2 regions of the Streptococcus sp. 5905 genome follow, and region 1 is predicted to be linked to the other one. Evidence: predicted binding sites of a transcription regulator. Region 1 holds the regulator's gene; the other holds the start of a gene.

Region 1 (4,430 bases):
TCTAGTCACGGACTATTTGTAGAAGGAGCTGCTGAACTTCTAGACGCGACTAACATTAAAGAAATCCTTGTGACAGACTCTGTAGCAACCAAAGAAAGAACTCCAGAAAATGTATGTTATATCACCGCTAGCGAATTGATTGGTGATGCCATCGTCCGTATCCACGAAAGAAAACCAGTTAGCCCACTCTTTGCATATAATAAAAAGGAATAAGGTGATTCTTTGATTTATTTAGACAATGCTGCTACTACTCCAATGTCAACAGTAGCTCTCGCAGAAATGACCAAGGTCATGCAGGAAACCCATGGGAATCCTTCAAGTATTCACGGTCATGGTCGCCATGCTGGCAAACTGCTCCGTGAAGCCCGTCAGGAGTTAGCTCACTTACTAGGAACCAAGCCCCAACATATCTTTTTCACATCTGGAGGGACAGAAAGTAACAATACAGCTATTATCGGCTATTGTCTCCGCCATCAAGAAAGAGGAAAACATATCATCACGACAGCTATTGAGCACCATTCTGTCCTTGAAACTATCGATTATCTTGTTCAACATTTTGGCTTTGAAGCTACCATCATCCAACCAGTAAATCAAGAGATTACAGCGGGGCAGATTCAAGAAGCTTTACGTGACGATACCATTCTCGTTTCAACTATGTATGCTAATAATGAGACGGGTGGTCTCTTACCTATCGCTGAGATTGGACAGGTTTTAAAAGACCATCCTACTGCTTATCATGTTGATGCTGTTCAAGCTATCGGAAAAATCCCTATCCATCCAGAAGAATTAGGAATTGATTTCCTCAGTGCTTCTGCTCACAAGTTCCATGGACCAAAAGGAATCGGCTTTCTTTATGCATCTTCCGCGGACTTTGATTCCTACCTTCACGGTGGAGACCAAGAACAAAAGAAACGGGCTGGAACAGAAAATCTCGCTGCCATTGTAGGCATGGTTGCTGCTCTCAAAGAAGACTTGGATCATCAAGCCGAGCATTACCAAAAACTAGAGGGATTAAAAACTGCTTTTCTAGAAGAGATTGAAGATTTGGACTATTATCTTAATGAAGGTCAAGAACAACTGCCTTATGTTTTCAATATCGGTTTCCCTGGTCAAAAAAATGATTTGCTCTTGCTCCGATTAGACCTTGAAGGAATTTCAATTTCAACTGGTTCAGCCTGTACTGCTGGTATTGTGCAGACCAGTCATGTACTCGAAGCTTTCTATGGGCCCGATTCCCATCGTTTAAAAGAGTCTGTCCGTATCAGTCTTTCTCCTCTTAATACCGAGAAAGAACTGAAACAACTGGCACAAACCTTAAAAAATATTATTGGAGATTAACCTAATGGCATTCGAAAAAACCATTAAACTACAAAACTGCCGCTACGACTATACACTTAGTCCATCTGTCAAAAAGTTTACACTAAAAGACAATACTTTCTTTGAAACAAAAGTAGGAAACTACGAACTGACTCGTTTACTTGAAAAAGTTCCTAACAGTGGTGAAGGTTTCCAACTGAAAATTATCATCAATAAAGAGCTTACAGGTGTTAAAATTAATATCACTGACAAATCAGGTCTTCGTTTGGTGAATATCTTTAAATCTGAAGAACACCATATCCACCAAGAGAAGTTCTACTTCCTCATGGACAGTCTTGTAGAACGCGGAATCTTCACAAAAGAAGAAAGATAATTTGCTATGTATCATCTCACATATAAAGATAGCTATCAAGTAGAACGCACACTTGAATTTGCCGATTACGAAGAGCTTATGCTAGCCCTATCAGGATGCGTGACCATACCTGATACATTTTTGGTAACCTCACTAACCCTCAATGATAAAGCAATCTACCGAGGATTAGTCGGAAATCTCTATCGTTTTCTATCACAAACTAACTTTTCAGACAAAAACTAAGAATTTTCTTAGTTTTTGTTGATTTTTTCACAATGTTTCTATAAAATAGAAGAATAGAAAGGTTGTGATTTTGTGAAAATTAAACAGTCTGCTATTCCAACAGCAACAGCAAAAAGACTCTCTCTCTACTATCGAATCTTCAAGAGATTTCATGCAGAAAAAATTGAACGTGCCAACTCCAAGCAAATTGCAGAGGCCATTGGTATTGATTCTGCGACTGTCCGCCGTGATTTTTCCTACTTTGGTGAACTTGGACGTCGTGGATTTGGCTATGATGTCAAAAAACTGATGACATTTTTTGCTGACCTCCTTAATGATAACTCTATCACCAATGTTATGTTGGTTGGGATTGGTAATATGGGGCATGCCCTTCTCCACTACCGTTTCCATGAGCGCAACAAGATGAAGATTATCATGGCCTTTGACCTGGATGACCATCCTGAAGTCGGTACTCAGACTGCTGACGGGATTCCCATCTATGGTATATCTCAAATCAAGGAAAAGATCAAGGACGCAGATGTTAAAACTGCTATCCTAACTGTTCCAAGTGTTAAATCACAAGAAGTTGCCAATCTTTTGGTCGATGCAGGTATAAAAGGCATTCTCAGCTTTTCCCCTGTTCACCTTCACCTCCCAAAAGATGTGGTCGTTCAGTATGTCGATTTGACAAGTGAACTCCAAACCCTCCTCTATTTTATGCGGAAAGAGGATTAGAAAGCGAAAGCATTTATGAATAAACCAGTTATTGGGATTACAGGAAATGAAAAAGCTCATCCAGATGATGACATCATGATGAGCTATGCAGCAAAAAGCTTTGTTGAAGGGGTCAAGAACGCTGGTGGAATTCCAATCATCCTACCGATTGGTGATCAAGAAATGGCAAGCCATTACATCACGATGATTGATAAACTCATCCTAACAGGTGGGCAAAACGTCGATCCAAAATTCTATGGTGAACCCAAAACAATTGACAGCGATGACTACCACCTTCAAAGAGACCAGTTTGAATTAGCTCTTATCAAGGAAGCCATTAAGCAGAAAAAGCCAGTCTTCTCTGTTTGTCGAGGTACCCAGCTTTTCAATGTCGCCATGGGAGGCACACTTCATCAAGATATCGAAGACCACTGGCAGGACTGTTCAGCCGAATACACAACACAACGCCTTGCTACCGAACCAGATACCGTTCTCAGAGAAATCTACGGAGAAATCTCTCATATCAACTCCTTCCACCATCAGAGCATTAAGGATTTGGCCCCAAATTTAAAGGTTGTGGCCTTTGATCCCAAGGATGAGATAATCGAGGCTGTTACAACTACAGATGGCTTCCCTTATCTTGGTGTTCAATGGCATCCAGAATTTCTATTTGAAAATCGCCCCAAGGATAAAACATTGTTTGACTATGTCGTAAACGAACTTTAAATCAGATCCGTCTTTTCACGGTAACTAAAGTAATCGGAATGCGAGACAATCAGATGATCCAGAAATACCAGTCCCATCAGTTCACAGGCTTCCTTTACTAACTTGGTTACATGATCATCATTTTGGCTAGGTGATACAGCGCCTGATGGATGATTATGAACGAGAATCACAGAAGTGGCCATATGCTTGATGGCATAGTGAAGGATTTCCCGTGGTTCAGCAATGCTTCGTGTCGCAGTTCCAATAAAAATGGTCTGTTGATGAATGATTTGATTTTGAGTATTAAGATAGAGCGCCACTAGGTGCTCTTGTTTTTTATCACCAAGTTCCTGTTGCATTTTTTTAGCTAGCTTTTGACTACTGAGAATACTTTCCATCTCAAGGGTTTCATGCTTGTGAATGCGATGCCCCAGTTCAATCACTGCTTGTAGTTCAATGGCTTTAATGCGTCCAATACCAGACAGACTCTGCAATTCCTGCAGGGTCATTTTTTTCAAATCAGTTAGACTTGTGAGACTGTTCAAGACTTTCTGGGAAATTTCAAAAACATTTGCCTGACGCGTTCCCGTTCTGAGTAGTATAGCTAACAATTCTTGATTGCTCAGAGATTCTACTCCTTCTCTAACCAATCTTTCTCTCGGCAAAAGTGAATCTTCTTGGAATGAAATACTGTACATAAAAATCCTCCTCACTTTATTATTCGTGAGAAGGATGGATAATTAGATTTTTTTCTCAATTGGAGCTACACTAGCAAGCAGCTTTTTCAACCCCACTTCTGGGAAATTGATTTTTAGTTCCTGCGTAGCACCGCTACCTGACACTTCCAGAACAGTGCCTTCTCCCCATTTCTTGTGAAGGGCAATATCACCAATGGACCAATTTGTCTCGCTAGACGCTGATTTTGCGCCTGCTGCAAATTGACCAAATGGGAGACCACTTGACTGGATAGAGCTTGGTGCAGCCTTGCGTTTACGGTCTTGAAGCGCCTGAGCCAAACTCATTCCTTGACCGAAGGCAATTCCACCACTACTATAAGATGCCTTGAAGCTAGTATTAGCTGGACGAGCCAAGCCTTGATATTCAAGCAAGTCAGAGCTAA
Region 2 (4,430 bases), on a different contig from region 1:
ATGGTTTCTCTCAAGCAACTCGTAATTCAAGTCAAGATGCTTTGAACGTTGTCGCTGCCAAGTTGCCAACTTTCTTAGGTGGTTCAGCTGACCTTGCTCACTCAAACATGACTTATATCAAGACTGATGGACTTCAAGACGATGCTAATCGCTTGAACCGCAACATTCAGTTTGGTGTTCGTGAATTTGCAATGGGAACGATCTTGAACGGGATGGCCCTTCACGGTGGACTTCGTGTTTATGGTGGTACTTTCTTCGTCTTCTCTGACTATGTGAAAGCAGCTGTCCGGTTGTCAGCCTTGCAAGGACTTCCTGTGACTTATGTCTTTACCCACGATTCAATCGCAGTTGGTGAAGATGGTCCAACTCACGAACCAGTTGAACACTTAGCAGGTCTCCGTGCTATGCCAAATCTGAATGTTTTCCGCCCAGCAGATGCTCGTGAAACTCAAGCAGCTTGGTACCTTGCCGTGACAAGCGAAAAAACACCAACTGCCCTTGTCTTGACACGTCAAAACTTGACTGTCGAAGAGGGAACAGACTTTGACAAAGTTGCGAAAGGTGCCTATGTTGTCTATGAAAATGCAGCAGACTTTGATACGATCTTGATTGCAACAGGTTCAGAGGTGAATTTAGCTGTCGCAGCTGCCAAAGAATTGGCTAGCCAAGGTGCAAAAGTCCGTGTAGTCAGCATGCCATCAACAGATGTCTTTGACGCACAAGATGCAGCTTACAAGGAAGAAATCCTTCCAAATGCAGTTCGTAGCCGTGTTGCAGTCGAAATGGGAGCAACCCAAAACTGGTACAAATATGTTGGTCTTGATGGTGCAGTTCTCGGTATTGATAGCTTTGGAGCATCTGCTCCAGCACCAAAAGTATTGGCAGAGTATGGATTTACAGTTGAAAATCTAGTCAAAGTCGTTCAAAACTTGAAATAATCGCAGAAATCAGAGTGAAAGCTCTGATTTTTTTATCAGCATAAAAACAAGGCACAACCTTGTAAAAGTAGCTGAAATTTGATATAGTAGTCCTATGTAAAATACAAAGGAGAAAACAATGAATCCAAATATTACTTTCTTAATCATGCTTGTAGGGATGATGGCCTTGATGTTCTTTATGCAACGTTCTCAAAAGAAACAAGCCCAAAAGCGTATGGAAAGCTTGAACAAGCTTCAAAAAGGCTATGAAGTGATTACAATCGGTGGCCTTTATGGAACAGTTGATGAAGTAGATACTGAGAAGAAAACAATCGTACTGGATGTAGATGGCGTTTATTTGACTTTCGAATTGACTGCAATCAAGACAGTGTTGCCACTCAAAGAAGCTGTGACACCAGAAGGAGCAGTTATCGACGAAAGCGGAGCAATCGAAGAATAAAACGGGACCTGTCACTCCCGTTTTTCTATGAAGTGAGAGGAAAAGGGATGAAAAAAATAGTATTTGTTTGCTTAGGAAATATCTGTCGTAGCCCTATGGCAGAATTTGTGATGAAGTCCATGACGAGTGATTACCAGATTGAGAGTCGGGCAACATCATCGTGGGAACATGGCAATCCGATTCATAGGGGAACGCAAGGGATTTTCCAGCAGTATCAGATCCCTTATGACAAAGACAAAACATCGCTTCAGATTGGTAGAGGAGACTTTGAGTCGTTTGATTACATTATCGGCATGGATGCTTCAAACGTTTCAGATCTGCGTCAAATGTGTCCTCAGGAACTACAGCACAAAATCTACTCTTTTGCATCTGAAAGCGTTCCAGATCCATGGTACACAGGAGATTTTGAGGAAACCTATGCTCGCATCACAAGTGGATGCCAAAGCTGGCTAGATCGTTTAGAAAATGAGAGTGACAATGGAAAAGCTTAAAGAAATCTTCGAAAAATGTCAAGTTTATCTAACTCGCCCACGTATAGAGATTGCAACTGTCCTTCTAATCGTTATCTGTGCCGTCTCAGTTTTTCTACTAAACACACCAAAAAAGGGTGTCCTGACACTTGATGGTGGTGCGCTTGTTTATGATGGTACTTTGGTACGAGGGAAAATGAATGGTCAAGGAACCCTGACCTTTGAAAATGGAGACCAATATACAGGTGATTTCAATAATGGAGCCTTTAATGGAAAAGGGACTTTCCAATCAAAAGATGGCTGGAAATATGAAGGTGATTTTGTAAATGGCCAGGCCGAAGGACAAGGAAAATTGACTACCGAGCAAGAAGTTGTCTATGAAGGCAGCTTTAAACAAGGCGTCTTTCAACAGAAACAATAGTCTCCAGATTAGGGGACTATTCTCAAAAGCCAAAAAGAAAGCGTTTTCTAGAAGTGAAGTCGATGTCTGATTATCAACGAGAAAAAACTTTGTGAAATAAAAAAATATTTTTCATAATTTCACAATCATCCATACAAAACTCTATTGCGCAGGTGTATTGAGAAAAAGTTCACAATCTCATAAAGTTTCTTTGTGAAATGCTTATGAAACGGTTTACAAAGTCTTGAAAAAGAGTTATAATAAAATTGTGAAAAAATTAACAAAGGATTAAATCCTTGAAGGCTATGGAGGACAATATGGCTGATAAAAAAACGTTAACACCTGAGGAAAAACAACTCGCTGCTGAAAAGCATGTCGACGGGTTAGTAAAAAAAGCCTTGGTTGCGCTTGATGAAATGCGCAAGTTGAACCAAGAACAAGTTGACTATATCGTAGCGAAAGCTTCTGTTGCTGCTCTTGATGCGCACGGAATTCTTGCTCAACATGCAGTTGAAGAAACTGGTCGTGGTGTATTTGAAGACAAGGCTACAAAAAACCTTTTTGCCTGTGAGCACGTTGTGAATAATATGCGTGGTGTTAAAACTGTTGGAGTTATCGAAGATGATCCAGTTACAGGCTTGACTAAAATTGCAGAACCTGTCGGTGTAGTGTGTGGTGTCACTCCAACAACGAACCCAACATCAACAGCTATTTTCAAATCATTGATTGCTTTGAAAACACGTAATCCAATCGTGTTTGCTTTCCACCCATCAGCTCAAGAATCTTCTGCTCACGCAGCACAAATCGTTCGTGATGCAGCTATCGCAGCTGGAGCACCTGAAAACTGTGTTCAATGGATTACAGAACCATCTATGGAAGCAACTGGAGCGCTTATGAACCACGAAGGTGTTGCAACTATTCTTGCAACTGGTGGTAATGCCATGGTTAAGGCGGCTTACTCATGTGGGAAACCAGCTCTTGGGGTAGGTGCCGGAAACGTTCCTGCTTATGTAGAAAAATCTGCCGACCTCCGTCAAGCTGCTCATGATATCGTCATGTCTAAATCATTTGACAATGGTATGGTCTGTGCATCAGAGCAAGCGGTTATCATTGATAAAGAAGTCTATGACGAATTTGTAGAAGAATTCAAATCATACCACACTTACTTTGTAAACAAAAAAGAAAAAGCACTTCTTGAAGAATTCTGTTTTGGCGTGAAAGCCAACAGCAAGAACTGTGCAGGTGCTAAACTAAATGCAAACATCGTTGGTAAACCAGCTGCATGGATTGCAGAACAAGCAGGATTCAGCGTTCCAGAAGGAACAAACATCTTGGCTGCAGAATGTACGGAAGTAGGACCAAAAGAACCATTGACTCGTGAAAAATTGTCACCAGTAATCGCTGTATTGAAAGCTGAGGACACAGAAGACGGCCTTACAAAAGCACGTCAAATGGTTGAGTTTAACGGACTTGGTCACTCAGCAGCTATCCATACAAAAGACGAAGCTCTTGCTAAACGCTTTGGTACAGAAATCAAAGCCATGCGTATTATCTGGAACTCTCCATCTACTTTCGGTGGTATCGGTGACGTTTACAATGCCTTCATCCCATCATTGACACTTGGATGTGGTTCATATGGACACAATTCAGTCGGTGATAACGTGAGCGCTATTAACCTTCTAAACATCAAGAAAGTAGGGAAACGTAGAAATAATATGCAATGGTTTAAAGTTCCTTCAAAAATTTACTTCGAGCGCAACTCTATCCAATACCTTCAAACATGTGAAGATATTGAACGCGTTATGATTGTTACAGACAAATCTATCGAAAAACTTGGCTTTGTTCAACGTGTTATCGATCAATTGAACGCACGTAGCAACCGTGTAACTATCCAAGTATTCTCAGATGTTGAACCAGATCCAGACATCACAACTGTAGAACGTGGTGCTGAAGTGATGAAAGCATTTGAACCAGATACAATCATCGCTCTTGGTGGTGGTTCTCCAATGGACGCAGCCAAAGTAATGTGGCTCTTCTACGAACAACCAGAAATCGACTTCCGTGACTTGGTTCAAAAATTCATGGATATCCGTAAACGTGCCTTCCGCTTCCCATCACTTGGTAAGAAAGCGAAATACATCGGTATCCCAACAACTTCTGGTACAGGTTCAGAAGTAACACCA

What was found. Region 1 encodes Rex, which represses fermentation and respiration genes when NADH is low (regulators of the CRP and FNR family bind a similar motif). Its sites were predicted from a motif close to TTGTGAANTANTTCACAA; they were not measured.
Region 2: the regulator Rex is predicted to act here: its motif matches at 2,514-2,531, upstream of adhE (bifunctional acetaldehyde-CoA/alcohol dehydrogenase).

What each region holds. Positions count from the first base shown of each region.
Region 1 is NZ_VMLC01000001.1:676,010-680,439, reverse strand. Features, by position in the region: gene HT680_RS03360 (ribose-phosphate diphosphokinase) at 1-213, shown strand, start outside; gene HT680_RS03355 (cysteine desulfurase family protein) at 223-1,338, shown strand; gene HT680_RS03350 (DUF1831 domain-containing protein) at 1,343-1,690, shown strand; gene HT680_RS03345 (DUF4649 family protein) at 1,697-1,912, shown strand; gene HT680_RS03340 (redox-sensing transcriptional repressor Rex) at 1,985-2,626, shown strand; gene HT680_RS03335 (gamma-glutamyl-gamma-aminobutyrate hydrolase family protein) at 2,642-3,331, shown strand; gene radC (DNA repair protein RadC) at 3,328-4,008, opposite strand; gene pcrA (DNA helicase PcrA) at 4,051-4,430, opposite strand, start outside.
Region 2 is NZ_VMLC01000006.1:15,786-20,215, forward strand. Features, by position in the region: gene tkt (transketolase) at 1-938, shown strand, start outside; gene yajC (preprotein translocase subunit YajC) at 1,057-1,377, shown strand; gene HT680_RS08460 (low molecular weight protein-tyrosine-phosphatase) at 1,425-1,868, shown strand; gene HT680_RS08465 (MORN repeat-containing protein) at 1,855-2,268, shown strand; gene adhE (bifunctional acetaldehyde-CoA/alcohol dehydrogenase) at 2,565-4,430, shown strand, end outside.